Linked DNA regions of Tardiphaga sp. vice304. The protein of the gene in region 2 interacts with the protein of the main gene of each other region in a pairwise test. Links are inferred from orthologs where the notes say so. Each region holds a gene or a part of one and is shown on either strand. Other genes may lie near its edges.

Region 1 (14,492 bases), 1.8 Mb from region 2 along the record:
CCTGCAGGGGCTGGCGCCGGTCTATGCCGGGCGCTTCATCGTTCACGGCCAGCACGACCGCGACCGCGTGCCGCCGAACAAGCTCGGCATCGAGATAGAGGCGGCGCTGGCGTTCGGCACCGGGCATCACGGGACCACCCGCGGCTGCCTGCTGTTTCTAGATCACGTGCTGCGCTCGGCGACGCCGAAACGGGTGCTGGATCTCGGCTCCGGCACCGGCGTGCTGGCGATTGCCGCCGCCAAGGCGCTGAAGCGCCGGGTGCTGGCGACCGACATCGATCCGGTGTCGGCGCTGGTGGCGCGCGAGAACGCGCGGTTGAACGGCGTCGGTAATCTCGTGGAATCGGTCTGCGCCACCGGCTTCGCCTCGCCCGCTTTCGGCGAACGCGCACCGTTCGATCTGGTGCTGGCGAACATTCTGGCCAACCCGCTGCGGCAGATGGCGACGCAGATGGCCGCGCATCTGGCGCCGCGGGCGCATATCATCCTATCCGGCCTGCTGCCGCACCAGGCGATGAGCGTGATCGCCGCCTACCGCGCGCGCGACATCGTGCTGCTGCGGCACCAGCAGATCGAGGGCTGGAGCAGCCTCTTGATGCGGCGCGCGGGATAGCTGCGTTACTTCGGAAGCGGCTTGTCGGTATGGTCTGCGCTGTCGATGCGCTCGGCGCGCTGGATGCGCGCTTCGACGAATCGCCCGAGCACCTGAACGATGACGCCGCGCTGTTTGGTTTCGATCGGTGGCAGAGGACCGCGCCGGACCGGCGGGGCAATTTTCTCGAACGTAAAAGCAGGCATGTGTATCCCCTCTTCGTTGAGTTGAAACACTCTCGTTGGAGCATTGTCACACCGACAACGGACGCTGCGGTGCAAATGTTCCATGCGACGACTTGTGCTTGAAATAATGCAAGCACGATCTATGCCAGACTGGCGCAACCCTGCCCTTCGATTGCCGCCACGATTGTGCCCACTTAAGGTAACGCATCATGTTCGAGGCCGTTTTCCAGACCTTTGAAGAGCCCGAAAGCGGCGTCGCGCTGACCGCGCGGCTGGCGGCGTTTCGCGAGGAACTGCTGCGCGCCGGGCTGACCGGATTCGTGATTCCCCGCGCGGACCAGCAGCAGAACGAATATGTACCGCCGTCCGAGGAGCGCTTGGCCTGGCTCACCGGCTTCACCGGCTCGGCCGGTCTGGCGATCGCGCTGGCGCACGAGGCCGCGGTGTTCGTCGACGGCCGCTACACGCTGCAGGCCGCCAAACAGATCGACCTGCGGGCCTGGCGTGTCGAGCCGCTGATCGAACCGCCCCCGGAACAATGGCTCGGCGAGCATCTGAAGGCCGGCGACCGCCTTGGTTTTGATCCGTGGCTGCACACTTCTGCGGCAGCCGAACGGCTGGCCGCGGCCTGCGCCAAAGCCGGCGCCGAACTGGTCGCCGTCGACCACAACCCGCTCGATGCGGTGTGGGGCGAACGCCCGTCGCCGCCGCTCGGCGCCGTATCGGTGCATGCGCTGGAATTTGCCGGCGAGTCGGAGGCCGACAAGCTGGTCCGGATCCGCGCCGAGATCGCCAGACTCAAGGTCGATGCGCTGGTGCTGTCGGATTCACATGCGGTGGCCTGGACCTTCAACATTCGCGGCGCCGATGTCTCCCACACGCCGCTGCCGCTGTCCTACGCGCTGGTGCCGAAGGACGGCCGGCCGACGATCTTCATCGATCACCGCAAGCTCTCCAATAGCGCACGCGCGCATCTCGAGGCCTGCGCCGAGGTGCAGGAGCCCGACGCGCTTGCCGCCGCCTTGACGGAACTCGCGGCGGCCGGCGCATCGATCGCGCTCGACAATGCCACCGCGGCGGACGCGCTGAGCCGGCTGATCACCGCGAGCGGCGGCAGGCCGGTGCGCGGCAATGATCCGGTGGCGCTGCTCAAGGCCGTCAAGAACGCGGTGGAGATCAAGGGCACGCAGACCGCGCACCGCCGCGACGCCGTGGCGCTGGCGCGCTTCCTCGCCTGGATCGACCGCGAGGCGCCGAAGGGCGGATTGTTCGAGATCGATACCGTCGAGGCGCTGGAGACCTTCCGCCGCGACACCGGCGCTCTGAAGGACGTCTCGTTCCCGACCATCGCCGGCACCGGGCCGAACGGCGCCATCGTGCATTACCGCGTCACCCGCAAGACCAACCGCCGCATCGCGCCTGGCGACCTGCTGCTGATCGATTCCGGCGCGCAATACGAAGACGGCACCACCGACGTCACCCGCACCATCGCGATCGGCGAGCCGACCGAGGAGATGCGCGATCGTTTCACCCGCGTGCTGCGCGGTCATATCGCGATTGCCCGCGCGGCGTTTCCCGATGGCACCTCCGGCGCGCAACTCGATACGCTGGCGCGCCAGTTCCTGTGGCATGCCGGGCTCGACTTCGCGCACGGCACCGGCCACGGCGTCGGCAGCTATTTGTCGGTCCATGAAGGCCCGGCGCGGATTTCGAAAGTCGGCACCACGCCCTTGAAGCGCGGCATGATCCTCTCGAACGAGCCCGGCTACTACAAGGCAGACGGCTTCGGCATCCGCATCGAAAATCTGGAGCTCGTGGTGGCGGCCGATATCGACGGCGCCGAGCAGCCGATGAACCAGTTCGAAACGCTGACACTGGCGCCGATCGATCGCCGGCTGATCAATGCCGGCCGCATCAGCCTGCGTGAGCTGAAGTGGATCAACGACTATCACGCCCGCGTTCGCCGCGAGGTGATGCCGTTGCTCGACGACGAGCCGACGCGGGTCTGGCTGCACGCCGCCACCGAACCGCTGGATCAGCCACAAAAATAAGAAAGCTCGATGTGAACGGCACGACGCCCGCGACGACGACCGACCCCATCGACCCTTCGACATCCCGCGTGATGCTGCTGTTGCTGGTGGCGATGACCGGCATCGCGCCGATCTCGCTCTACATGCTGGTGCCGGCGCTACCGGTGCTGGCGCGCACCTTCGGCAGCGACATCTCCATCGCGCAGATGACGGTGTCGCTGTTCATGGTCGGGCTGGCGTTCTCGCAGCTGATCATGGGGCCGCTGTCGGACCGTTTCGGGAGGCGGCCGGTGCTGCTTGCCGGGCTCTGCCTGATGGTGATCGCCGGCATCGGCGGCGTATTCGCCGAGACGCTGCCGCAGCTGATCGCCGCACGCTTTTTCCAGGCGCTCGGCGGCGCCACCGGCATGGTGATGAGCCGCGCCATCATCCGCGACCTCTATCCGCGCCACCGCGTCGGCGCGATGATCAGCCTGGTCATCGCGGTGATGATGATCGCCCAGATGCTGAGCCCGCTGGCCGGCGGCCTGCTGGAGATCGGCTTCGGCTGGCGCTCGATCTTCTATGTGATCACCGCGGTGTCGATCGTCATCACGCTTGCCATCGCCGTGGCGCTGCCGGAGACCCGTCGCTTCAGCGAGCGCGTCGCCGGCGGCGGCTTCGTCGCCGACCTCAAGGTGCTGGGCAACAGCCGCAGCTTCGTCGGCTATCTCCTGTGCTACGTCATCGCCTCCTGGATCATCTTCACCTTCGCCGGCGGCGGCCCCTATGTGGTGGTCAACCAGATGGGCCGCAGCGGCGCCGAATACGGCGCGTGGTTCGTCACCTCGGGCTTCGCCTATCTGGTCGGCAATTTGTTCTGCGTGCGACTGGCGCCGCGCCGCTCGATCGAGCAGCTGATCTGGTTCGGCCTCGCTTTGCAGCTCGTCGGCGCGCTGCTCAACGTCGTCTGGGGTCTCACCGGTCTGAACCAGCAGCCGGCCTGGCTGTTTCTCACGCATATGATCGTGATGTTCGGCAATGCCTTCGTGATGTCGAACGCCGCCGCCGGCGCGCTCAGCATCCGGCCGCAGGCCGCCGGCTCGGCGTCAGGCATGATGGGCTTCCTGCAGATGGGGCTGGGCGCGCTGTGCTCGCAGTTCGGCGCCTGGCTCGGCGGCCATTTCCAGACCGCGATCCCGCTCAACATCTCGCTCGTCGTGCTGTCGCTCGGCTGCGCCGCGTCGATGTTCTTCCTGATCCCGCGCAACGGAAAGGTCGCGACGGCAGCGATGATAGAGAAGGCGGAGGGCGAAGAGACGGGGCTGTTGTAGCAACGCGGTGTCTTCCTTCTCCCCTTGTGGGAGAAGGTGGCACGGCCGCAGGCCGTGACGGATGAGGGGTTACCAGGCTCGGAGCTTGCGGCGACCCCTCACCCGTCTCGAACCGCTTCGCGGTTCGATCCTTCCCTCTCCCACAAGGGGAGAGGGAAGGAAGCAAACATTATCCCTCGATCAGCTTCAGCCACTCGTCTTCGGTCAGCACCGTAACACCCAGCTCCGTCGCCTTCTTCAGCTTCGAGCCGGCATCTTCGCCGGCGACTACATAATCCGTCTTCTTCGACACCGAGCCGGCGACCTTGGCGCCGAGCCGTTCGGCGCGGGCCTTGGCCTCGTCGCGGGTGAATTTGGTCAGCGATCCCGTGAACACGACGATCTTGCCGGCGATCGCTGTGTCGCTCTTCGCCTGCTCGACATCTAGCACCTCGATTTCGTCGAGCAGTTCGCCGAGCGCCTTGACATTGCGCGTCTCGGCGAAGAACTCGACCACCGCGTCCGCGACGATCTCGCCGACGCCGCCGATATTGTTGAGGTCCTGCCAGGCCTCCGAATTGTTGCCCTCGGCGGTCTGCCCGGCCGCGGCGGCCAGCATCGCGTCGCGGAACGCGGCAAAACTGCCGTAATGCTTCGCCAGCAGCTTCGCGTTGCCCTCGCCGATGTGGCGGATGCCGAGCGCGAAGATCAACCGATTGAGCTCGATCTTGCGCCTGTTGTCGATAGCGGAAAACAGATTGCGTACCGAGACTTCACCAAAGCCTTCGCGGTCGATGATCTTCTTCGAGGAACGCTCATCGCGCTTCTGCAGCGTGAAGATGTCGACCGGATGCATGATCAGGCCGTCGTCATAGAATTCCTGGATCTGCTTGTCGCCGAGCCCGTCGATGTCGAAAGCCAGCCGCGAGACGAAATGCTTCAGCCGTTCGACCGCCTGCGCCGGACAGATCAGCGCGCCGGTGCAGCGCGTGACGACCTCGCCGTTCTCTCGGATGGCGTGGCTGCCGCAGGCCGGACAGGTCTTGGGAAATTCATAAGGCTTCGACTCTGTCGGCCGCATCGTTAGCACCACGCTGACCACCTGCGGGATCACGTCGCCGGCGCGCTGGATCACGACCGTGTCGCCCTCGCGGATGTCGATGCCGTCGTGCACCGGCTGGCCGTCATTGCCGACGCCCTTGATGTAGTCCTCATTGTGCAGCGTGGCGTTCTGCACCACGACGCCGCCGACCGTCACCGCCTGCAGCCGCGCCACCGGCGTCAGCGCGCCGGTGCGGCCGACCTGGATGTCGATCTTGTCGAGGATGGTGGTCGCCTGCTCCGCCGCGAATTTATGCGCGATGGCCCAGCGCGGCGCGCGGCCGGCAAAGCCCAGTCGCGCCTGCCAGTCGATACGGTCCACCTTGTAGACCACGCCGTCGATGTCATAGGGCAGCGACGCGCGCTGCTCGCCGATCCGGCGATAGAACGCCAGTGCGTCCTCGACGCTGGCGCATTGCGTGATCTCCGGATTGACGGTGAAGCCGGCCTGCTTCAGCCAGTCAAGCATGCCCCACTGCGTCGGCTCGTCGATGGGATAGTCCGACATCTCGCCCCAGGCATAGGCGAAGAATTTCAGCGGCCGGGAGGCGGTGACCGAGACGTCTTTCTGCCGCAGCGAGCCGGCGGCGGAATTTCTGGGATTAGCGAACGGGTCTTCACCCGCCTCGACCTGGCGCGCGTTCAGCGCGAGAAAATCGCTCTTCAGCATGTAGACCTCGCCGCGCAATTCGCAGGCGGCGGGATGATTCTTGCCATGCAACTTGTTCGGAACGTCGTCGATGGTGCGGACGTTGGCGGTGACGTCTTCGCCCGTGAACCCGTCGCCACGGGTGGCGGCGCGCACCAGTTCGCCGTGCTCATAGCGCAGCGACAGCGACAGCCCGTCGATCTTCGGCTCGGCGACGATGGCAGGCACCTCGTCGAGCTTGAGGAAGCGCTGGATGCGCGCGACGAATTCGGCGACCTCCTCGTCGCTGAACGCATTGCCGAGCGACAGCATCGGCACCGCATGCTGCAACTTGGCAAAGGCGCGCGAGGGAGCGGCTCCCACCGTCTGCGTCGGCGAGGCGCCGCTGACCAGATCGGGAAATTTCTGCTCGATCGCCTCGACGCGGCGGCGCAGCGTATCGTAGTCGGCATCCGATATTTTCGGCGCGTCGTTCTGATAGTAGGCGACGTTATGTCCCTCCATCTCGAGCGACAGCCGCATCAACTCGACCTTGGCTTTGGCCTTGGTGAGGGTGGCGAGGTCGGGGGAATTCTTCGCTGCTGTCTTGGCCATTCTCACACTCGTCATTCCGGGGCGCGTGCGCATTTTGCGCGCGCGAACCCGGAATCCCATCATGATTGCTCTTACACGATCGAGGCATACAAATCATGCCACTCGGGATTGCCGGCCTCGATCAGCGCGACCTTCCACGCGCGTCGCCACTTCTTGAGTTCCTTCTCACGGGTGATCGCAGTCAGCGGATCGTCGTAGATCTCGAACCAGACCAGCGAGTCGACATTGTATCGCGAAGTGAAGCTTTTGACCGCATGCGTCCGGTGCTCATAGACGCGGCGAACGAGATCGTTGGTGACGCCGATGTACAGCACACCGTTCTTCTTAGATGCCAGCATGTAGACGTAATACGGCATGACGGCAGAGTGTTCGGCGGAACGGCGCAAAACACAACGGGATTCCGGGTTCGCTCGCGCTGGCGCGCTCGCGCCCCGGAATGACGGTTTTTGGCTTAAGCCGCGCCCTTGAGCAGCCGGTCGGCGGCGGCTCTGGCTTCCGCCGTGATCTCTGCCCCCGCCAGCATGCGGGCGATTTCCTCGCGGCGGGGGTCGGCGGCCAGCGTGTTGACGCTGGTGGCGACGCGCTTGCCCTTGTCCAGCGCGTCCTTGGAAATCAGCAGATGCTGGTCGGCACGCGCCGCGACCTGCGGCGCATGCGTCACCGCCATCACCTGGACCTTGCCGGCCAAGCGCGCCAGCCGCGCGCCGATGGCGTCGGCCACCGCACCGCCGACGCCGGTGTCGATCTCGTCGAACACGAGCGTGGGTGCGGAGCCCTTGTCGGACAGCACCACTTTCAGCGCCAGCAGGAAGCGCGACAGCTCGCCGCCGGAGGCGACCTTCATCATTGGGCCGGCACGTGTGCCGGGGTTGGTCTGCACCCAGAACTCGACGCGGTCGATACCCTGCGGCCCCGGGTTCTTCGCGTCCGTCTCGACCTGGGTCATGAATTTGGCGCGCTCCAGCTTGAGCGGCGCCAATTCGGCGCTGACCGCCTTGTTGAGCTTCTCGGCCGCCTTGGTGCGAGATGCCGACAGCTTGGCGGCCGCGGCGCTGTACTTGCCATCGGCAGTGGCAGCGGCGGTCTCCAGCCCCTGCAACTGCCCGGCGCCGGCATCGATGGTCGCGACGTCCGCTATGAACTTTGCGGCCAGCGCGGCCAGGCCATCCACCGGCGTCGAATATTTGCGCGCCGCGGCGCGCAGCGCGAACAGCCGCTCCTCGATGCGCTCCAGCTCGGAGGGATCGAAGTCGGCGGCGATCAGGGCTGCGGTGAGGTGCTGGTCGGCCTCCTCCAGCGCGTTGATGGCGACGTCGATCGCCTTCACGGCGGGCTCGACCAGAGCGGGCGACGATCCGGCGCGGCGCTCCAGCCGGCGTACCGCGGCGGCCAGCGTCGATATCGGCGAATGGTGGCCGGAGACGGCGTCCTGCGCCTCGCGCAGGTCGGCGGCGATCTTCTCGCCCTGCATCATGCCGGTGCGACGATCCGCAAGCTGGGTCTCCTCGCCGTCCTTGGGCTTCAGCTTCTTCAGCTCGTCCGCGGCATGGCGCAGATAGTCGGCGTCGCGGGCAGCGCGCTCCATGTTGGCGCGGTGCGCCTCCAGCGTTGCGTAGGCGGCCTTGCGGGCCTCCCAGAGCGATTCGAGAGAAAGCACGTCCTTGTCCAGGCCGGCGAAGGCATCGAGCAGCCGGCGGTGCGTGGCGGCGTCGACCAAAGCGCGCTCGTCGTGCTGGCCGTGGATCTCGACCAAGGCTGCGCCGACCGATTTCAGCGTCTGCACCGAGGCGGACTGGTCGTTGATGAAGGCGCGGGTACGGCCGTCGGCAAGCTGCACGCGGCGCAGGATCATCTCGCCGGTGTCTTCAAAGCCGTTGGCGGCGAGAATCGCCAGCGCGGGGTGGCCCTTCGCGAGGTCGAACACCGCCGTGACCTGGCCCTGTTCGACGCCGTGGCGGACGAGCCCGGCATCGCCGCGGCCACCCAGCGCCAGCGCGAAAGCATCGAGAAGAATGGATTTACCTGCGCCGGTCTCGCCGGTCAGCACCGCCAAACCGCGGGCAAACTCGATATCGAGCCGTTCGATCAGGACGATGTCACGGATCGAAAGACGGGCCAGCATGGGGGTCTAGTTCCTAACCGAGGCCAAATCGCTTGAAGGCCTTGCTCAGGTAAGACCCCTTGTTCTCGCTCGGCTCGAGACCGCCGGACTTTACAAGATTATAGGCGTCTTTGTACCACTTGCTGTCAGGAAAGTTGTGGCCAAGCACGGCGGCGGCGGTCTGCGCCTCGCCGACGATGCCGATCGCCATATAGGCCTCGGTAAGGCGCATGAGGGCTTCCTCGACGTGGCGGGTGGTCTGGTACTGCGTCACGACGGTCTTGAAGCGGTTGATGGCGGCGGTGTAGTCGCGCTTGTCCGCGTAATAGCGGCCGACCGACATTTCCTTGCCGGCCAGCTGGTCACGGGCGCCTTCCAGCTTCTTCTTGGCGGAGGTGGCGTATTCCGAGGTCGGATATTTGCGCACCACTTCCTCGAGCGCGGCCATCGCCTTTTCGGTGCGGCCCTGATCGCGGGAAATGTCGGGGATCTGGTCGTAATGCGAGGCGGCGATCAGATATTGCGCGTAAGCGGCGTCCTGGCTGCCGGGATGCAGCGTGACGTAGCGCGTCGCCGACCCGATCGCGGTGTCGTAGTCGCCCGCTTCATAGGCTGCGTAGGACGACATCAACAGCGATTTGCGGGCCCAGTCGGAATAGGGATGCTGGCGATCGACTTCCTCGAACTTCTTCGCCGCGGCCTTCGGATCCTTGCTCTGGTTCATGAGGTAAAGGCCCTCATTATAGAGCTTGTCGGCGGGCTCCTCGACGAAGGTCTCGTCCTTGGACGCAAACTTGTCCCACAGCGCGCCGGTGCCGCAGCCGCTGAGCGGAACGGCGAAGCCGATGAGGCCCAAGGCCAACACCAGCCGGCGGAAGGAGCTGCGCGATTCGAGCGGGATACGCTGTGTCGACATAGATGAGACCTGACGCCTGTATGCGGTGCCTGCGCGTTCAACGCTGAAATGCGGACTAGCCGGCTACGTGCCCGTAGCTGCCAAGACCGCGCGCCTGTTTAGCCTGATAAATTCCGTTAACCAACCGGATACGCAGCCTTTTCGCCGGGATTAAGGCGAAGATGGCGGCAATACAGCGGGTTATAGTTACCGGAGGTGTCGGGACGCCAAGACGTCCGGGCAAGCGTGTCAGGAAACGTCGGGGCCGAAGGCCGGGGCGATCATGCCGCCGAGCATGCCGCCGGCAACCTCGGCGCGCGGACGGCGGGCTGCGACCTGGTCGGCTTCGACGATCTTCCAGGCCGAGCGATCGGCCATCAACGCCATCAGAACCGCGTTGTTGAGCTTGTGGCCGCCGCGGACCGAACGGTAGGCGCCCAGCAGCGGCAGGCCGGCCAGTGCGAGATCGCCGACCACGTCCAGCACCTTGTGGCGGACGCATTCGTCGGTGAAGCGCAGGCCTTCGGTGTTGAGCAGGCGGTCGTCGTCGAAGACCACCGAATTGTCGAACGAGGCGCCGAGCGCGAAACCGGCGCTCCACAGGCGGGTGACATCGTTCATGCAGCCGAAGGTGCGGGCACGCGCGATGTCGCGGCGGAAGCTCTGCGGGTTGAGGTCGAGGATGTAGTTCTGGCGGCCGATGATGGGATTGGCGAAATCGATTTCGACTTCGGCGCGGAAGCCCGCTGCATGAGGGCGAATTTCGCCGAACGAATCGCCGATCGCGACCTGCACCGGCTTGAGCACCTGGATGAAGCGGCGGCGGGCGGCCTGCTCGACGATGCCGGCCTGGTCGATGGCGGCGACGAAGGGGGCGGCGGAGCCGTCCATGATCGGCACTTCCGGGCCATCGACTTCGATGGTGGCGTTATCGACGCCCATGCCGCGCAAGGCGGCGAGAACGTGTTCGGCGGTGGAAACCAGCGGACCTTCGCGATCGCCGAGCACGGTGGCGAAGGCAGTGGCGGTGACGGATTTGGCGTTCGCGGTGATTTCGCGGTCCGGACCATCGAGGCCGGTACGGACAAAAATAAAGCCTGCATCGACAGGCGCGGGGGACAGGGTCAGACTGACGGGCAAACCGGAATGGACGCCGACACCCGTGACGGTGGCTTGCGACCAAAGCGTTGTTTGACGACTGAATTTCATTCTAACCCCACCTGCGACTCACTCAGATCTGCCGACCGGCGTTTCTGAATTCCCCGAGTCGCGGCAACCATACCGGCTGCCACAAAGTGCGCCAACTCACGCTTTTTTACTGATTGTTACCCAACGTCCGCCGCATTCGAGCCAAGCGTTGACCGACTTTGCCATCGTTTCCGCATGTTTCAAATCCACGCGAAATCGCAAATACCTGATTAATGTTTTAAATTCAGATACTTAACAAAGAGTTTGATGCGGCAGCGCAGCAAAGACAAAGGCCCCGGCATCGCTGCCGGGGCCTTTGTCGTCGTCATGATTGTAACAAAGCTCAGTTGGTCTGGCGGCGCAGGAAGGCCGGGATATCAAGATGGTCGTCGCCCTGTGGCGCGGGGGCCACAGGTGCGGGGCGGCCATGCTGATCCAGACCCTGCGGCGCCGGACGGCGGGCGTATTCCGACACCGGCTCCCCCATCTGCTGCGAGACGCTGCGCTGCGGCTTGCGTTCCGGCAGCGGCGGCATCGGGGCCATCGCCGGCGCTTGGCGGGCCGGCTCGGAGTCCTCTTCGCGGCGGCCGAGGCCGACATTGGCGAGACGCTGCAGCAGCGACATCCGCACCTTCTGCGGCTCGTCTTCCGAGGTCTCGCCGCGGGCCTGGCGGATCTCGTTCTGCGCCGTCATCGGCAGTTCGTCGAATTTCGGCATCCGGGGCGCGCGCAGCGGGGCGCGTTCGGCGGCCTGCGGGATGAACTGCTCGGGCGGCGCCGGCTCATGGGCTTCCATGCGCGGGGCGGTCTCCGGGAACAGCGACGGCTTCTGGGCGATCGGACGCACGGTCACGTCACCATAGGAGGCCGGCTGGCTGGAAACCTGGGCGACCGGCAGGTGGGCGTCCGGGGAAACCGCGGCGGCGATGGCGGCCAGAGCGGCACGTTCATGGTTGCTGGCTGGCGCACGCGGCGCGGGTGCGGCGGCCGGGCGCGGCGCGTCGGCCTGCTGTGCCGAAGAGGCGACGGCGCGCTGATTGTCGGCGCGCAGCTTGGCGGTCAGGTCGGCGAGACGGTTGTCCGGGTTGGCGGCGACGGCATTGGTCACGGCGGCGGCAGGCGCCGCGGCATTGCGGGCCAGCAGCGACTGGTCGATGCCGGTGGCCACCACGGAGACGCGGATCACGCCGTCGAGGGTCTCGTCGAAGGTCGCGCCGACGATGATGTTGGCGTCGGCATCGACTTCTTCACGAATGCGGGTCGCGGCTTCGTCGACTTCGAACAGCGTCAAGTCCTTGCCGCCGGTGATCGAGATCAAGAGGCCGCGGGCGCCCTTCATCGAGGAATCATCGATCAGCGGGTTGGCGATCGCGGCTTCGGCCGCGGTCAGCGCGCGCTTCTCGCCGGTGGCCTCGCCGGTGCCCATCATCGCCTTGCCCATTTCGCGCATCACGGCGCGGACGTCGGCGAAGTCGAGGTTGATGAGGCCTTCCTTGACCATCAGATCGGTGATGCAGGCGACGCCCGAATACAGCACCTGGTCGGCCATCGCGAAGGCGTCGGCGAAGGTGGTCTTCTCGTTGGCAACCCGGAACAGGTTCTGGTTCGGGATGATCAAGAGCGTGTCGACCACCTTGTGCAGTTCGGCAATGCCGGACTCGGCGGTGCGCATGCGGCGCTGGCCTTCGAAGTGGAACGGCTTGGTCACCACACCGACGGTGAGGATGCCCATGTCGCGCGCGGTCTTGGCGATGACGGGGGCTGCACCGGTGCCGGTGCCGCCGCCCATGCCGCAGGTCACGAACACCATGTTGGCGCCCGACAGGTGATCGCGGATCTCGTCGATCACTTCCTGCGCGGCGGCCGCACCGACGTCCGGCTGCGAACCGGCGCCGAGGCCCTGGGTCACGACGGTGCCCATCTGCACGATGCGCTGCGCTTTCGACATCGTCAGCGCCTGCGCGTCGGTGTTGGCGACGACGAAGTCGACGCCCATCAGGCCGGCGGTGATCATGTTGTTGACGGCATTGCCGCCGGCGCCGCCGACACCGAACACGGTGATGCGGGGCTTGAGTTCGGCGATATCCGGGGGGGTGAGATTGAGTGTCATGTGATTGCCTCTCGATTACGCGCGCGTTGTCTGGTCATGCCCGCGGCGGGAAGCCGAAAGCGTCGAAGTGGAAAAAAATTGCGGCTGAAAATTCGCCATCAGAAGCCTTCGCGAAGCCATCGCCCGACCTTTCCGAAATAACCGTCGCCGGTGCCGGTCTTGAGCTGGCGGGTGTAGCGGGGCTCGACGTGCTCAAGATGGGCGAATTGCGGATAGACCAGGAGGCCCGTCGGCACCGCGAACGAGGCGCTCTTGGCCTCATTGGGCAGCCGGCCGAACCCGAGCGGACGTCCGATGCGAACCGGACGGCCGAGAACCTGGCTGCCGAGTTCGGCGAGACCGGTGAGCTGCGAGGCGCCGCCCGACAGCACGACGCGCGCCCGCGGCTCTGCTGCAAACGGCGAATCCGCCAGCCGGTCCCTGACCATTTCAAAAATCTCCTCGGCGCGGGGCCGCACGATGTTCGCGATGGTGGCGCGGGTCACGACCTGCGGAAAGTCCCGGTCATTATCGCCAGCCGTCGGCACGTTCATCACTTCGCGCGCGTCCGATCCACCCGTCAGTACCGTGCCATATAACGTCTTGATTCGCTCGGCATCCGCGATGCAGCAACCCAGGCCACGGGCGATATCCATGGTGATGTGTTGCCCGCCGACCGCAAAGCCGGAGGCATGCACGAAACGGCCGCCGGAATAGATCGCGATCGTGGTGGTCCCTGCCCCCATCTCGACGACGGCAGCGCCGAGATCGCTTTCGTCGTCGGTCAGAACCGACAGGCCGGCGACGTAAGGCGACGCGGCCATCGCCTCGACATTGAGATGGCAACGCTCGACGACCAGCATCAGGTTGCGCGCGACTGTGGCGTCGGCGGTCACGACGTTCATGTCGACGCCGAATTGCGAAGCGACCATGCCCTTGGGATCGCGGATGCCCTTGACGCCATCCAGCGAATAGCTGACCGGCAGCGCGTGCAGCACGGTGCGGCCGGGCGGCGTGGCGTGTTTCATCCCGGTGGAGGTCACGCGGGTGACATCGGCAGCCGTGACGGCGCTGCCCTTGATGTCGGCGGACGCCTCGATCAACTGGCCCTGCAGGCGGCCGGCGGAGACGGACAGCAGAACGGATTCGACGCGGGCCTTCGCCATGCGTTCGGCCAGCGACACCGCCTGGCGCACCGCCTGCTCGCATTCGCCCATGTCGACGACGGCGCCGGACTTGACGCCGCGCGACTGGATCTGGCTGTAGCCGACCAGTTCGACGGCGTGGGTGCGACCGCGCAACGCCTCGTTCGGCGCGCACGGCTTGAGACGCGCGATCATGCAGGCGATCTTGCTGGTGCCGACGTCGAGCGACGCCACCAGCGCGGTGCGGTTCGGCGCCATCTGGCGCGTCTTCGGTGCCTGGGTGCGATCAAGCCCGGTCATGCCGCGCCTGCTTTCTTCTTCGTCTTGTTCTCCTTGGCGAACAGCTCGTCGCGGGCCTTTGCGGCGTCTTCCGACAGCCGCACGGTCAGCCGGTCGGACAGACGCATGTCGATCGCGACAATATCTTTCGAGAACAAATGATCTTCCTTGTCGAGCTGGCTCAGCATCGCCAGCGCATTGCCGACGTCGTTCTCCGGCAGGCGCACGTCGAGCCCGTCCGTCAGACGCAAATTCCAACGCCGCTCGCCGACCAGGATCGCGGCACGGGTGACGGCGCGGACCTGCGGGTAGCGATCCAGCAGCGCGAGAAAATCGCGGGCGCGCGTGTCGG
Region 2 (14,734 bases):
ACTTCGAATGGCCGAGTGACCGGTATCCGTCTGGCCGATGGCCGCGAATTCTCGCCCGGCGCGGTGGTCATCACCACCGGCACCTTTCTCTGCGGGCTGATTCACCTTGGCGAGAAGAGCTGGCCGGCCGGAAGGGTCGATGAAGCGCCGGCGCTCGGCCTGTCCAAGGCTTTCGAGCGTATCGGCTTCACCCTAGGTCGCCTGAAGACCGGCACCCCGCCGCGGCTCGACGGCACCACGATCGACTGGGGCGCCGTCGAGATGCAGCCCGGCGATAACCCGCCGGAGCCGTTCTCGGTGATGACCGATCGCATCACCGTGCGGCAGATCGAATGCGGCATTACCCGCACGATGCCGGCGACGCACGACGTGATCCGCGCCAACGTGCACCGCTCCCCGATGTATTCCGGCCAGATCAAGAGCTCCGGCCCGCGCTATTGCCCCTCGATCGAGGACAAGATCGTCCGCTTCGGCGACCGCGACGGCCACCAGATCTTCCTTGAGCCGGAAGGCCTGGACGACTCGACGGTCTATCCCAATGGGATTTCGACCTCGCTGCCGGAAGAGGTGCAGCTCGCCATCCTCGCCACCATCCCCGGGCTGGAGCGAACCCGGATGGTTCGGCCGGGCTATGCGATCGAATATGATCACGTCGACCCCCGAGAACTCGATCCGACCCTACAGGCCAAGCGGATACCGGGCCTGTTCCTGGCCGGCCAGATCAACGGCACGACCGGCTATGAAGAGGCCGCCGCGCAGGGCCTCGTCGCAGGCCTTAACGCGGCGCGGGTCGCCAGCGGCGCGGAACCCGTCGTGTTCGACCGCGCCGACGGCTATCTCGGTGTGATGATCGACGATCTCGTGACGCGGGGGATCACCGAGCCGTACCGGATGTTCACCTCGCGCGCCGAGTATAGGTTGACGCTCCGTGCCGACAATGCCGACCAGCGCCTGACCGACATGGGCATCGCGCTCGGCTGTGTCGGCTCGGCCCGCATGACCCGCCACATCGTCAAAATGGCGGCGCTGGCGTCCGGCAAGGCTATGGCGCAAGGCTTGACGATCACGCCGAACGAGGCCGGCAAGCATGGTTTGGCGCTGAACCATGATGGCCAGCGCCGCACGGCGTTCGAGCTGCTGTCCTATCCGGATATTGACTGGAGCAGGATCCGCGCGATCTGGCCGGAGCTATCGGCGATCGATCCCGCGATCGCGGTGCATCTGGAAATCGATGCCAAATACGATGTCTATCTCAAGCGCCAGACCGCCGACGTCGAATCCTTCCGCCGCGACGAGGGGCTGCTGCTGACCGATATCGACTATGCGCTCGTGCCCGGCCTGTCCAATGAAGCCCGCGCCAGGCTTGAGAAGGCGCGCCCGCGCACGGTGGGGCAGGCGGGTCGGCTCGACGGCATGACTCCGGCCGCGCTGGCGATTTTGGCGGCTTATTTGCGCCGCGAACAACGCAAGCGGCCTTTGGCTTTGGGCGTCTGACAAGCGGACGTTTTGTGTAAAACATCCGGCCTCTCCTCGTCTTTGCGAGGAGACCTTGCGACGAAGCAATCCAGCTCTTTGGTGGATGAAGCCTCTGGATTGCCGCGTCGCGTCGCTCCTCGCAATGACGGCGGTAAAGACAGAGCGTCGCACGCTCAGTTGCGTCAGAAAGTGCGCAAAGTCGTGGATAGATTCTCTGCGTAAGCGTAAGACTGCGCTTCCCTCATCAGCAGACTCACATGGCCCAACGCTCGCAAAAACCCGCTCCGGCGCCCCGGCTCGATGCCGACAAGGCTGCTGCGCTGAAACTCACGCCTGTTTCACGTGAAACAGAGGCCCGGCTGGATCGCTATGTCGATTTGTTCGTGCAGTGGCAGTCCAAGACCAATCTGATCTCGCCCTCCACCTTGCCCAACCTCTGGACGCGGCATATCTCTGATTCGCTGCAACTGTTGAGCCTCGCGCCATCCGCGAAGATCTGGCTCGATTTTGGCAGTGGCGGCGGGTTTCCCGGAGTGGTTTTGGCTTGCGCGATGGGCGATGTCGAAGGCGGGCATGTTCACCTCGTCGAGCGCAACGCCAAAAAGGCGGCGTTCCTGCGCGAAGCGCTACGGGTGACGCAAGCCCCCGGCACCATTCATTTAGCCGACATTGGGGATAACGTGGACAGTTTTCCGCAAGGCGTCGATTGCATCACTGCCCGCGCGGTCGCTCCGCTACACCAACTCATCGGTTATGCGGAACCCTTGATGAACAAGGGCACCAAGGCCCTGTTCCTCAAGGGTCAAGATGTAGATGCCGAATTGACCGAAGCTACTAGATATTGGAATATTATGCCGCGCCTTCATGCCAGCCTTACCGGCGGACAAGGCTGGATTGTCGAACTCGACTCCGTCGAACGGAAGCACCCGTCCGCTCCAGCATCCGCTGGTTCAACCCATGGCACCGCCCAATGACCGTTATTGATGAACATTATCAAGAAATTAACGCATCAGCCGGGCATCCGCGCATTCTCGCGCTGGCGAACCAGAAGGGCGGTGTCGGCAAGACAACGACGGCGATCAATCTCGGCACGGCGCTGGCCGCGATCGGCGAACGTGTCCTGATCGTCGATCTCGATCCGCAGGGCAACGCCTCGACCGGGCTCGGTATCGATCGCCGCGACCGCAGTTGCTCGACCTATGACGTGCTGATCGGCGAAGTCGCGTTGCGCGAGGCGGTGGTCCCGACGGCGGTGCCGCGGCTGCATATCGCGCCCTCGACAATGGATCTGTCCGGCCTCGAACTCGAACTGGGCTCGACCCGCGATCGCGCCTACCGGCTGCGCGATGCGATCGCCGCACTCAACCGCGATGCGGCGGCCGGAGAGGACTACACCTATGTTCTGATCGACTGCCCGCCGTCGCTCAACCTGCTGACCGTCAATGCGATGGCTGCGTCGCATGCGATCCTGGTGCCGCTGCAATGCGAGTTCTTCGCGCTCGAAGGCCTGTCGCAATTGCTGCAGACGGTGGAGCAGGTGCGCTCGGCGCTGAACCCGACCCTGACCATCCACGGCATCGTGCTGACGATGTTCGACTCGCGCAACAATTTGTCGAACCAGGTAGTCGCGGATGTCCGCCAGTTCATGGGCAAGAAGGTCTACGATACCATGATCCCGCGCAACGTGCGGATCTCGGAAGCGCCAAGCCACGGCAAGCCGGTGCTGGTCTACGATCTGAAGTGTCTGGGCAGTGAAGCCTATCTCAAGCTCGCGACCGAAGTGATCCAGCGCGAGCGCGAGCTGCGCACCGCGATTTGAGCGCGGAGTAGGGTGGCCAAAGCGAAGTGTGCCCACCGCTCTCACGCACCACACGAATTGGTGGACACGGCGCAAGTGCGCCTTTGCCCACCCTACGAGTAACCGAGTTCACGTATCCAACGCGGAGTATCGCAGTGAGTCCAAGGGAGCTGGCCATGGCCGATGAAGCACGTTCGCGTTTGGGCCGGGGGCTCGCCAGCCTGATCGGCGATGTCGGCGGCGAAGCCTCGCATGTCGATCGGCCGCGCGCGCAGCGCAAGGTGCCGATCGAATTCCTGAAAGCCAATCCGCACAATCCGCGGCGCAGCTTTTCCGATGCCGAGCTCGGCGAGCTCGCCGCCTCGATCAAGCAGCACGGCGTGATCCAGCCGATCGTGGTGCGCGCCGTGAAAGGCGTGCAGGACCGTTTCGAGATCATCGCCGGCGAGCGCCGCTGGCGGGCCTCGCAGATCGCCGGCCTGCATGAAGTGCCGATCGTGCCGATCGAGGTCTCGGATTCCGACGCGATGGAAATCGCGATCATCGAGAACGTGCAGCGCGAGGACCTCAACGCGATCGAGGAGGCGCAGGGCTATCACGCGCTCGCCACCGCTTTTAAACGCAGCCAGGAAGAGATCGCCAAAACCGTCGGCAAGAGCCGCAGCCACGTCGCCAACATGATGCGGCTGACCAAGCTGCCGGAAGACGTGCAGACCCTGATCTCGTCCGGCCAATTGTCGAACGGCCATGCCCGCGCGCTGATCAGCCTGCCGGATCCCTCCGCCGCGGCGAAGCGCATCATCGCGGAAGGCCTCAATGTTCGCCAGACCGAAGCGCTGGCGCATGAAGAGGGCGTGCCGGAACGCGCACCGCAGAAGCCGCGCACGACGCCGGGCAAGGCGGCCAAGGATGCCGATACGGTTGCGCTGGAGAAGCGCGTCAGCGACGCGCTCGGCCTGAAGGTGTCGGTCGAGCACCGCGATCCCGGCGGCGTGGTGCAGATCAAGTACCGCGACCTCGACCAGTTAGATGAGATCATCAAGAAACTGGAGCTGGATTTGTAGTTCGTTACACAACTAGCGCGCAGCCCGGATGAGCTGACGCCGTCGTTCGCAGCGATGGCGGCGGCGACATCCGGGGATGGCGTTTCAGTTAACTCGGCCGGTCCCGGATATCGCTTCGCTCATCCGGGCTACGGACCAATCATGCCCGCCGTCGCGCATTCACCGCGATCGCCATCAGCGCGCGTTGCGCGATGACCGCGCCGAGCACGTTCTGCTTGCGCACGTCGAGGGAGGCAACGGCGAGCTGCTCGATCACCGCCAAGAGCCGTGCCTGCGAGAAATTGCGCAGCGCCGCTTCGACGGTGTTCTTCCTGGAAAAATGCAGCCGCGGAAATCCGCTCTCCACCGCCGCCGAGGCTGAGGCGCCTTGCTCCATCGACAGGCTGGCCTTGTGCAGCAGCGCGGCCTGGCGCTGTGCGGCCATCAGGATCACGCCCGGATAGGTCCCGGCGATCATCGCCTTGTTGAACTCGACTTCGACCGCGGCCGGATTGCCGGCGAAGGCGCCGTCGACGATCGGATCGATCTTCAGTTCGGAGGCATCCGCGACCACGGCCATCACGTCGTCGAGCGTCACCTCGACGGTGCCGTGGGCGTACAGTGTCAGCTTGCGCAGCTCGTTGCGCGAGGCCTGGCGGTCGCCGCCGAGCAGCGCCATCAATGAGGCGCGGGCGTCCTGCGCGATGCGCAGGTTCGAGGCGCGCAATTCGTCGTCGATCAGCTTGGCCAGATCGCGTTCGGTGTCGGGATAGCAGGCGATCGCCACCGCGGTCCTCGCCTTCTCGCAGGCTTTTCGCAGCGGCGATTCCGGGCGCAATTCGCCGGCCTCGATGATGATGCGGCAATCCTTCAGCGGGGAGTCGGCGAGCACATCGACGGCGCTGGCAAAACTCTTCGATCCCGCGCGGACGCGGATCGCGCGACGGCCGCCGAACAGCGGCACCGTCATTGCCTCCTCCACCAGTCGTGAGGGTTCGGCGGCGAGCTCGTCGCCGTCCATCCGTACCATCGAGAACGGATCGTTGGGATCATCGACGGCGGATTTCACCAGCGCATCGGCGCGCTCGCGCACCAGGCCTGCATCGGCGCCGTACAAAAGGATGATCGGCCGCGCCGGATCGGGCCGGGCGAGAAAGGAATCGATCTCTTTACCGCGCAGCGCGACCATCAGCAGGATCCGTGGGACTTGTAGGGTGGGCAAAGCCACGATCGCGCGAAGCGCGACGGGGCGTGTCCACCACCACGCAACGAGGGTGGGCACGGCGCAACTGCGCCCTTGCCCACCCTACGACTTGGGGCGATCACGTCCCGGCGAAGAAGAACGACGCCAGCCGGGTATTGATGTTGTCGGCGATTTCCACCGCGGCGCGGTCCTCGGCGTCGCGGAAGGCGCGAGCCCGGGCGAAACGCTGGTAGCCGGGAATGTCGTAGGTCACGCGGGCAAAGGTATTGCCGGTCAGGACCTGCTTGCCGGTCGCAATCTCGATCAGGGCGTAATTGGCGTCGATGCCGTAATTCTCGGAGGTTGGCAGCTGGGTGGTCGGATCGACGATCAGCGAGGTCTTGCTCGGGTTGAAGCGCAGCACCAGCCGGTACAGCGGAGGCACGCCGGTGGCCGAACCATACAGCTTGAACTGCAGCGCGTTGCGGATCGCGACGCCGGCGCGGGCCTGCGGCGAATTATTGGGATAGGTCAGCGGCGGGACTTCCACGGTGGCCAGCTTGTCGCGCAACGCCGGCGCGCCATCGCTGCGTTCGGCGTACATCGGCTGGAAGCAGCCGGCCGTCAGCGCCGCCAGGGTGGCTGCGATGGCGAACCGGGCGACGATGCGGGATCGGATCCCAAAGCTAGCCGACGACATTCACGATCCTTTGCGGCACGATAATCAGCTTGCGGACGGGCTTGCCGTCCAAAGCCTGTTTTACTGTATCGAGGGCCAAAACGGCAGCCTCAATTTCGGAATTCGACGCATCGCGGGCCACCACGACTTCGCCACGCTTTTTGCCATTGACCTGAACCGGCAGGGTCACGGTGTCTTCAACCAGCAAATCGGGCTCGATTTGTGGCCAGCGCGCTTCCGAAACCATGCCGGGCTGCGCCAGCACGGCCCAGCATTCCTCGGCCAGATGCGGCATCATCGGGGAAAACAGTTGAACAAGGATGACCGCCGCCTCGTGCAGCGCCCAGCAGGTGTCGGGGGCAGGCGTGCCCAGGCGGGCCAAAGCCTCGCCCAGCGCATTGGAGAATTCGCGGATATGGGCCAGGCAGACATTGAAATGCAGCTTCTCGATCTCGGTCGTGACCTTGTCGAGCGCGCCGTGCGCCGCCTTGCGGATCGCCAGCGCGTCCGCGCCGAATTCGGCCGGGCGGGCGGCGGGCGCGGATTTGCCGTGCTCGGCTGATTCGTTCACCTGACGCCACAGCCGCTGTACGAATCGCGAGGCTCCCTGAACGCGCTCCTCGCTCCAGATCACGTCGCGGTCCGGCGGCGAATCCGACAGCATGAACCAGCGCGCGGTATCGGCGCCGTAGGTGGCGATGATGTCGTCGGGATCGACGGTGTTGCGCTTCGACTTCGACATTTTCTCGATAGGGCCGATGACAATGTTTTCACCGGTCGCAATCAGCGTGGCGCGTTGGCCATTGCCGCCGATCTCAATATTGATCTCGGCCGGCGAGGCGAAGGTGCCGTCCTGCTTCTTGTAGGTCTCGTGCACCACCATGCCCTGGGTGAACATGCCGGCGAACGGTTCGTCGAAGCCGACGTGGCCGGTGGCCTTCATCGCGCGCGTGAAGAAGCGGCTGTACAAGAGATGCAGGATCGCGTGTTCGACGCCGCCGATATACTGATCGACCGGCATCATGCGGTTGACCACGTCGGGCGTGGTCGGCGCCTCGGTATTCCACGGATCGGTGAAGCGCGAGAAGTACCACGACGAATCCACGAAGGTGTCCATGGTGTCGGTCTCGCGCCGCCCGGCGCCTCCGCATTGCGGGCAGGGGACGTGCTTCCAGGTCGGGTGGCGGTCGAGCGGATTGCCGGGCCGATCGAACTCGATGTCCTCGGGCAGTTCGACCGGTAGTTTCTTGATCGGCACCGGCACGACGCCGCAGACTTCGCAATGGATGATCGGGATTGGGCAGCCCCAGTAACGTTGCCGCGAGATGCCCCAGTCGCGCAGGCGGAAATTTACTTTGCGCTCACCGACTGGAGCGTCGCCAAATACAGCTGCCTCTAACCGCGTCGATACCTCTTCCTTAGCCTCGGCAATCGTCATGCCATCAAGGAAGCGCGAATTGATCATGCGACCGTCACCGTCATACGCCACGTCGGTGACAACGAAAGTTTCCGGATCTAGGCCTTCGGGGCAAACCACTGGCGTATTGCCGAGGCCGTATTTGTTAACGAAGTCCAAATCTCGTTGGTCATGAGCCGGGCATCCAAAGATGGCGCCGGTGCCGTATTCCATCAGTACGAAATTTGCGACGTAGACGGGTAACTGCCACGATGGATCGAACGGGTGCAGCGCTTTTATGCCAGTGTCAAATCCCTGCTTCTCGGCGGTATCGATGGCAGCCTGCGCAGTTCCGGTGTGGGGGCAATCTTCAATGAAATCTTTCAGTGCCGGATTGATCTTTGCTGCCGCTTCCGCAAGCGGATGATCCGGCGACAGCGCTAAGAATTTGGCGCCGAACAGAGTGTCAGGTCGCGTAGTAAAGATATCGACGCTAACGGTCTCGTTCGCTGAAATAAGTCCGAGAAGCTGATCTTTCCCCTCGCTCAGAGCGAAGCGTACTCGCAGCCCTTCCGACTTGCCGATCCAGTTGCGCTGCATGGTGCGGACCTTGTCGGGCCAGCGGTCCAGCCCATCCAGCGCGCTCAACAACTCGTCGGAATATTTGCTGATCTTGAAGAACCACTGCGTCAGCTCGCGCTGTTCGACCTCGGCGCCGGAGCGCCAACCGCGGCCGTCGATCACCTGCTCATTGGCCAACACGGTCATATCGACCGGGTCCCAGTTCACCTTGGACTGCTTGCGCTCGACCAGGCCTGCACCGAGAAAGTCGATGAACATGCGCTGCTGATGCTTGTAGTAGCCGGGGTCGCAGGTCGCGAATTCACGCGCCCAGTCGAGCGACAGGCCCATCGACTTGAGCTGCTTCTTCATCGAAGCAATGTTCTCGTAGGTCCACGCCTTGGGATGCACCTTGTTGGCCATCGCGGCGTTTTCCGCCGGCATGCCGAACGCGTCCCAGCCCATCGGGTGCAGTACGTTGAAGCCCTTGGCGCGCATCGTCCGCGCCACCACGTCGCCCATCGTGTAGTTGCGGACGTGGCCCATATGGATGCGGCCCGACGGATACGGGAACATCTCGAGCACGTAGTATTTCTGCCGGGGATCGTCGTTCTTGGTGGCGAAGATCGCCTTCTCGTCCCACAGGCGTTGCCAGCGCGGCTCGGTTTCGCGGGCGTTGTAACGTTCGTTGATCATGCGATTTGGCAGTCTGTTCCGGGGCTTAAGGCCGGGGACTAGGCCATAGAAGACCGTGCGGGGTCAATGCTTTGGGGCTACGGTAGCCCGGATGCCAATCCGGGGCCGGCCCATCCCGGCGCGCCGTTCCCGGATTTCGCTGCGCTTCATCCGGGCTACAGATCGTCACACCGCCAGCGACACCGTCGATGTGTCGATTGCGCGGACGAAGCCATGCTGGACTACCGTATTGCGGCCACGGCGCTTGGCGGCGTAGAGCGCGGCATCGGCGGCCTCGATCAGGTCCACCGGACTATCGCACTCGGTCGGGGTCGCCGACGCCACGCCGATGCTGACGGTGACCTGCTGAAACGCGCTGGTGACATGCGGGACCGAGAGGTTCCAGATCGCGGTACGAACCATTTCGCCGACCTGGATGGCGCGGCCCATATCGCCGTCGGGCAGTAGCAGGCAGAACTCCTCGCCCCCATAGCGGCCGGCGAAGCCCGTCACCTCGCTCGCCAGCGCGGCCAGCGCCTCGCCGAGCTGCGTCAGGCAGGCGTCGCCTTCGGGATGGCCATAGGTGTCGTTGAACAGTTTGAAGTGATCGACGTCGATCATCAGGAGGGCCAGGCCGTGGCCCGACTGCTGACCTTTGAGCCATTCCAGGTCCAGCCGGTCCTGGAAACCGCGGCGGTTGGCGAGGCCGGACAGCATGTCGATCGAGGCCAGCACGGTCAGCTGTTCGTTGCTGGCGCGCAGCTCGCGCTCGCGGCCGCGCAATTTGGCCGCCATGCCATACAAAGCGCGCGCCAGCGGCGCGAACTCCGCGGGCAGCTGATCGCGCGGTACCCGCGACGACCAGTCGCCGCGGCCGAAACACTGCGCCGTCACTTCCAGCATCTCGATCGGTTTCATGATCAGCCGCTCGGCCACCACGAGCGCGCCGAGCAGCACGAACAGGCACACCAGTCCGAGCTGCAGATAGGCGGTGCGGATTTCATGGTCGGCCGTTGCCGAGATTTGCGCTTCGTCGATGCTGACGATCAGTTGCGCGCCAGTACCGGCGAGGGCCGCAAAGGACACCGAGCGCGGCGTTCCGTCGTCGGCCGTAAACGACAGCGAGCCGGATTTTTGAGGCGAATTCGCCATCTGCGCGGCAATCCGCGGCAGCAGCGACGGGTCCGCCATCGGCTTGCCGATCCGGCTGGCCTGAGCGGCCGGCGCGGCCAGCACCATGCCGGTCCGGTCCACCAGCACCGCGGTGATGCCGGGCCGGCCCCCGAGGTTGTCGATGATCTTCGACATCCAGTCGAGATTGACCGCCGCCAAAATCACGGCGTCATCATCGCTGGTGATGCCCGGCGCCAGATAGGCGGCCATCACAGTCGGCTGATGGGTCATGCGGCTGAAAAGGTAATCGCTGACCACGAATTCGCCGGTGGCGAGCGCTTCCTGGAAATAGGAGCGGTCGCTGAAGTTCAGGCCTTGCTCGACCGCTTCGGACCAGGTCGAGCACCGAGCCGTGCCGTCCTTGCCTGCCACTGTCAGGCTGCGAATCCAGGGCATGTCGCCGCGCAGGCTGGCGCGCATGATGGCGCAGCTACGATTGACCTGGGCTGCCGACGTATAGATGTAGGCGGATGACTTCAGCACCGCCTCGACGGAGGCAACCACCTCGCTCTGCGCATTGGCGCTATGCCGGGCGATGCTCGAAAATTCCTTTTCGGCAGCAGAAATCTGCCGGGACCTCGTCTCGTCCAGAGACCGGATCCGCTCCACCATCAGCGGACCCACGACGATCAACGCCAGCAGCACGAGCCGCGCGCGAATCCCGAAGAGTTCCCTGATTTTCGCTTTGTTGCGGTTGAACCCGATGCGTGACATCTTCGACCCCTAGCCCCGACGGTAAAACTAGCTCCAATGGGTCAAAAAGCCTTTCCCGGATTAGCTAAAATTCGACCGATCTCACCGAAAGTTCTCGCCTTGGTTGAAAATAATGCAGTGCAAAACGCGGGTGACTTAACGCGTTCTTTACCAACCGACGGACTCTCCGCCGTGGAGTACGACGTATTCCGCGCCTGCAATGAAGCACGCCGGGACAGGTCTTCCGTGACACTTATCGCGGTTTCCAAGACCTTCGAGGCCGATGCCATCCGTCCGGTGATCGAAGCGGGACAGCGCGTGTTCGGCGAAAATCGCGTCCAGGAGGCTAAGTCCAAGTGGCCGGCGCTGCAGGCGGCTCAACCCGGAATTGCGCTGCATCTGATCGGGCCCTTGCAGTCCAACAAGGCGAAGGAAGCCGTCGCTCTGTTCGATGCGATCCACTCGGTGGACCGGGCGAGCCTGTGCGAGGCGCTGGCGAAGGAGATCGCGGCGCAGCAGCGGACGCCGGAACTGTTCGTGCAATTGAACACCGGCGAGGAGCCGCAGAAGGCCGGCATCGCCCCCAGCGACGCGGACGCGTTTCTGGCCCGCTGCCGCGACGGTTATGGCCTGACCATTGCCGGCCTGATGTGTATTCCGCCGGTCGATGACGCTCCGGCGCCGCACTTCGCGCTGACCGCCAGGATTGCCGCCCGCAACGGCCTCAAAGGGCTGTCGATGGGCATGAGCGCCGATTTCGCGATCGCAATCCAGTTCGGCGCGACGCATGTGCGGGTGGGGTCGGCGATTTTCGGGAAACGGTAAGGCAGTCAAACCTTACCTGCAATCTCAAGTCACCCTATTAAGATTCTAGTCCGCGGCCCGATCCGTGCCAATAGTTGCAATATGGCCGACCGCTTCATGGAGATACAACCGGCCGTCGGGCCGTATCCTGGTCGCGCCAGGTGCAGGAACACGGCGCTGCCACGCCCGGCGATGCGCGGTCGGGTGTTCTGGTCGATTTCGATGATGAAATCATAAAGATGGTCGTCGCGGCGTAGCCGGTCGGCGGCGGAATGATCCGCCAGCCGGACCGGGCGGTTATAATGCCGGTCGGCGGGGTCTTCGCACCAGCCGTCCGCCGGCGTGATGGCGCGGACCTTCAGGCGCGTTCGCGGCCGGCTGTGCCGGTCGGCGCGCCACCACAGCCGCAGCGGATGAAATATGCCGCGCGGGGTGGCACCGTCGCCCTCGCGTTTGTTCGCCTTGATTCCGCCGCGCCCTAACGCCACCGGTATCACCAGATGTTCCGCGATCAGCCAGCCGCGGCGCGGATTACCGGCAGCCGCGCGAATGCGGATCGCCGAAACCGGCCGGTCACGTAAGGTTGTTCGATAAGTGTCTGAAATGAAAAGGCTTCCCATCCGAATCGCCGAGTCCGTATTGCTCTATTCACCGCAAATGTTCTATCTGCGCCGGCGCGGCGCGTTCCCTGACATTGCTTCGGGAATGCAGCCGGTTATGCGCTAGGATATCCGGCGATTTCAAACTTCGTCATGATTTCTGACTGACGGTCAGCTTGTCGGACGCTTCCACCGCTCAGCCGCCCAAAGGATTGTCGCAATGCCCAATGCCCGCAAGATCTTGATCGTGGATGACGATACTGATTTGCGCGAGGCGCTGGTCGAGCAATTGTCGCTGCATGAAGAGTTCGAGGCCTCCGCCGTCGATACCGGCGCCAAGGGCGCTTCGGCCGCCAAGGCCAATTCGCCGGACCTGGTGTTGATGGATGTCGGCCTGCCCGATACCGATGGCCGCGAAGTGGTGCGCAGCTTGCGCAAGGCCGGCTTCAAGGCGCCGATCATCATGCTGACCGGGCACGACACCGATTCCGACACCATTTTAGGTCTCGAATCCGGCGCCAATGACTATATCGCCAAGCCGTTCCGCTTTGCGGTGTTGCTGGCGAGGATCCGCGCCCAGTTGCGCCAGCACGAGGCCAGCGAGGACGCGGTGTTCACCGTCGGCCCCTACAGCTTCCGCCCCGGCTCCAAGATGCTGACCGGTGCCAACGCCAAGAAGGTGCGGCTGACCGAGAAGGAGACCGCGATCCTGCGCTTCCTGTACCGCGCCGGGCAATTGCCGGTCTCGCGCGAGACGCTGCTGCAGGAGGTCTGGGGATACAATTCCGGCGTCACCACCCATACGCTGGAGACGCATATCTACCGGTTGCGCCAGAAGATCGAGAACGATGCCGCCAACCCGGAAATCCTGGTTACGGAAGCCGGTGGCTACAAGCTGGTGCCGTGATACGATTCCAGAAGCCGATTCGTCGCTGTGGTTGGCTTTGTTGATGCGTCCCGCTCTCACGGTCCTGCATGTCGATCGATGATGACCTTGCTCTGCTCGAGAGCGTCCCGACAATGCGCCTGTTGGGCGACACGGCGTTGCGCGTGCTCGCGATCGGCTCCGAGCAACTCGAATTCGCCCGCGGAGCGGTCCTGTTCCGCGCCGGGGACGATTCCGATTGCGGCTATATCGTCAAGCGCGGCTCGTTTCGCGTCACCCTCGATGACGGCACCAATTATGAGACGATCGCGGGCCCGGGCACGCTGATCGGCGAACTGGCTCTGCTGGTCGCCATGCCGCGGCCATCGAGCGCGGTGGCGCTGGAATTTTCCAGCGTCATCCGCGTTACCCGCGGCGTGTTCCAGCGCGTGCTCGAAAGCGACCCCGCCGCCGCGCGCCGCCTGCGCGACGACATGGCCGCCCGCGTCAGCCAGCTCGCGAGCGATGTGATGCTGGTGGGCTCGAAACTGAGTTTGTAACTCACGCCGCCTTCAGCCCGACATCCGGCAGCACCGGGCGGTTGTCCAGCGCCTTGGCCATCATCGCCTCGACCTCGGCCTTCTCGTGCGGCAATAGCGCCAGGCGGGGCGGGCGGGTCAGCGCGGTGCCGCGGCCGATGACCTGCTCGCACAGCTTGATGCACTGGACGAGATCCGGCCGCGCGTCGAGATGCAGCAGCGGCATGAACCATTCGTACAGCGGCATCAGCTCCTTGAAGCGGCCGGCGCGCGCCAAGCGAAACAGCGTCTCGCCCTCGCGCGGAAACGCATTCGACATGCCGGACACCCAGCCCACCGCGCCCATCGCCACCGACTCGACGATGACGTCGTCGAGGCCGGCGAACAGGACGAAGCGATCGCCGACCATGTTGCGGGTGTCGATGAAGCGCCGGGTATCGCCGGACGAATCCTTGAAGCACACCACGGTGTCGACATCGGCCAGTGTGGCGAGGATGTCGGGCGTGACGTCGTTCTTGTAGATCGGCGGATTGTTGTAGAGCATCACCGGCAGGTCGGTGGCGCTCGCCACCGCGCGAAAATGCGCGGCGGTCTCGAACGGCTTCGACGAATACACCAGCGCCGGCATCACCATGATGCCGTCGATGCCCACTTTGGCGGCTTCCTTCGCGGTCTCGACGGCGAAGGCGGTGGTGAACTCCGCGATGCCCGACAAGACCGGCACGCGGCCGCGCGAAACCGCTTTCGCCGTCTCCATGATGGCGATCTTCTCCTTACGCTCCAGCGAAGTGTTTTCACCGACCGAGCCGCAGATGATCAGGCCGGAGACGCCGTCGCGGATCAGGCCCTCCATCACCTTGGCGGTGGAGTCGAGATCAAGCGACAGGTCGTCGTGGAATTGCGTGGTGACGGCGGGGAAGACGCCTTCCCAGGAAATGCGCGGGCTCATTGAGGACTCCAAAGAAAATCGCGGGCGGAGCCTGCGCTCCGCCGGGTGAGACGGGACAGGCGGTGATATCAGAGCGTGGCGCCGACCTTGCGCAGCTCGGCGAGCACCGGCGCTTTCGGCAGCCAGATCTTGTCGAACTCGGCAATGACGGCTTCGGTATCGGCGGTGGCGACCTGGCGGATCGGGATCGGCGCGTTCTTGAAGTTCTCGATCAGCTTCGGCTCGTTGCCGGCCAGCTCGTCGATCTGCGCATCGAGATTCTGCTTCACGAGCTTGGTGATCAGCTCTTTGTCGGCGGCGG

The links.
Region 1: the proteins of leuS (region 2) and ligA interact in binary tests that used the Escherichia coli proteins (3 or more experiments, as listed by UniProt). The link is inferred for Tardiphaga sp. vice304 from one-to-one orthologs.

What each region holds. Positions count from the first base shown.
Region 1 is NZ_CP041402.1:2,237,273-2,251,764, reverse strand. The notes cover bases 3,867-6,846. They hold ligA (NAD-dependent DNA ligase LigA), read right to left. Parts: upstream 6,444-6,846; coding sequence 4,290-6,443; downstream 3,867-4,289. Other genes in these bases: FNL56_RS10670 (GIY-YIG nuclease family protein), read right to left, coding at 6,515-6,799; FNL56_RS10680 (multidrug effflux MFS transporter), read left to right, coding at 3,867-4,120. Outside these bases: FNL56_RS10695 (50S ribosomal protein L11 methyltransferase), read left to right, coding at 1-613; FNL56_RS10690 (hypothetical protein), read right to left, coding at 619-798; FNL56_RS10685 (aminopeptidase P family protein), read left to right, coding at 987-2,828; more of FNL56_RS10680, read left to right, coding at 2,900-3,866; DNA repair protein RecN, read right to left, coding at 6,895-8,565; FNL56_RS10660 (outer membrane protein assembly factor BamD), read right to left, coding at 8,579-9,460; lpxC (UDP-3-O-acyl-N-acetylglucosamine deacetylase), read right to left, coding at 9,689-10,648; cell division protein FtsZ, read right to left, coding at 10,971-12,737; cell division protein FtsA, read right to left, coding at 12,836-14,161; FNL56_RS10640 (cell division protein FtsQ/DivIB), read right to left, coding at 14,158-14,492. UniProt on the Escherichia coli protein: DNA ligase that catalyzes the formation of phosphodiester linkages between 5'-phosphoryl and 3'-hydroxyl groups in double-stranded DNA using NAD as a coenzyme and as the energy source for the reaction.
Region 2 is NZ_CP041402.1:399,164-413,897, reverse strand. What follows is about bases 5,987-9,208. They hold leuS (leucine--tRNA ligase), read right to left. Parts: upstream 8,833-9,208; coding sequence 6,187-8,832; downstream 5,987-6,186. Other genes in these bases: FNL56_RS01835 (sensor domain-containing diguanylate cyclase), read right to left, coding at 8,998-9,208; lptE (LPS assembly lipoprotein LptE), read right to left, coding at 5,987-6,200. In the rest of the region: tRNA uridine-5-carboxymethylaminomethyl(34) synthesis enzyme MnmG, read left to right, coding at 1-1,494; 16S rRNA (guanine(527)-N(7))-methyltransferase RsmG, read left to right, coding at 1,734-2,450; FNL56_RS01860 (ParA family protein), read left to right, coding at 2,447-3,295; FNL56_RS01855 (ParB/RepB/Spo0J family partition protein), read left to right, coding at 3,451-4,338; holA (DNA polymerase III subunit delta), read right to left, coding at 4,478-5,506; more of lptE, read right to left, coding at 5,640-5,986; more of FNL56_RS01835, read right to left, coding at 9,209-10,698; FNL56_RS01830 (YggS family pyridoxal phosphate-dependent enzyme), read left to right, coding at 10,798-11,502; FNL56_RS01825 (L,D-transpeptidase family protein), read right to left, coding at 11,532-12,101; FNL56_RS01820 (response regulator transcription factor), read left to right, coding at 12,301-12,987; FNL56_RS01815 (Crp/Fnr family transcriptional regulator), read left to right, coding at 13,056-13,505; FNL56_RS01810 (dihydrodipicolinate synthase family protein), read right to left, coding at 13,507-14,433; FNL56_RS01805 (TRAP transporter substrate-binding protein), read right to left, coding at 14,502-14,734.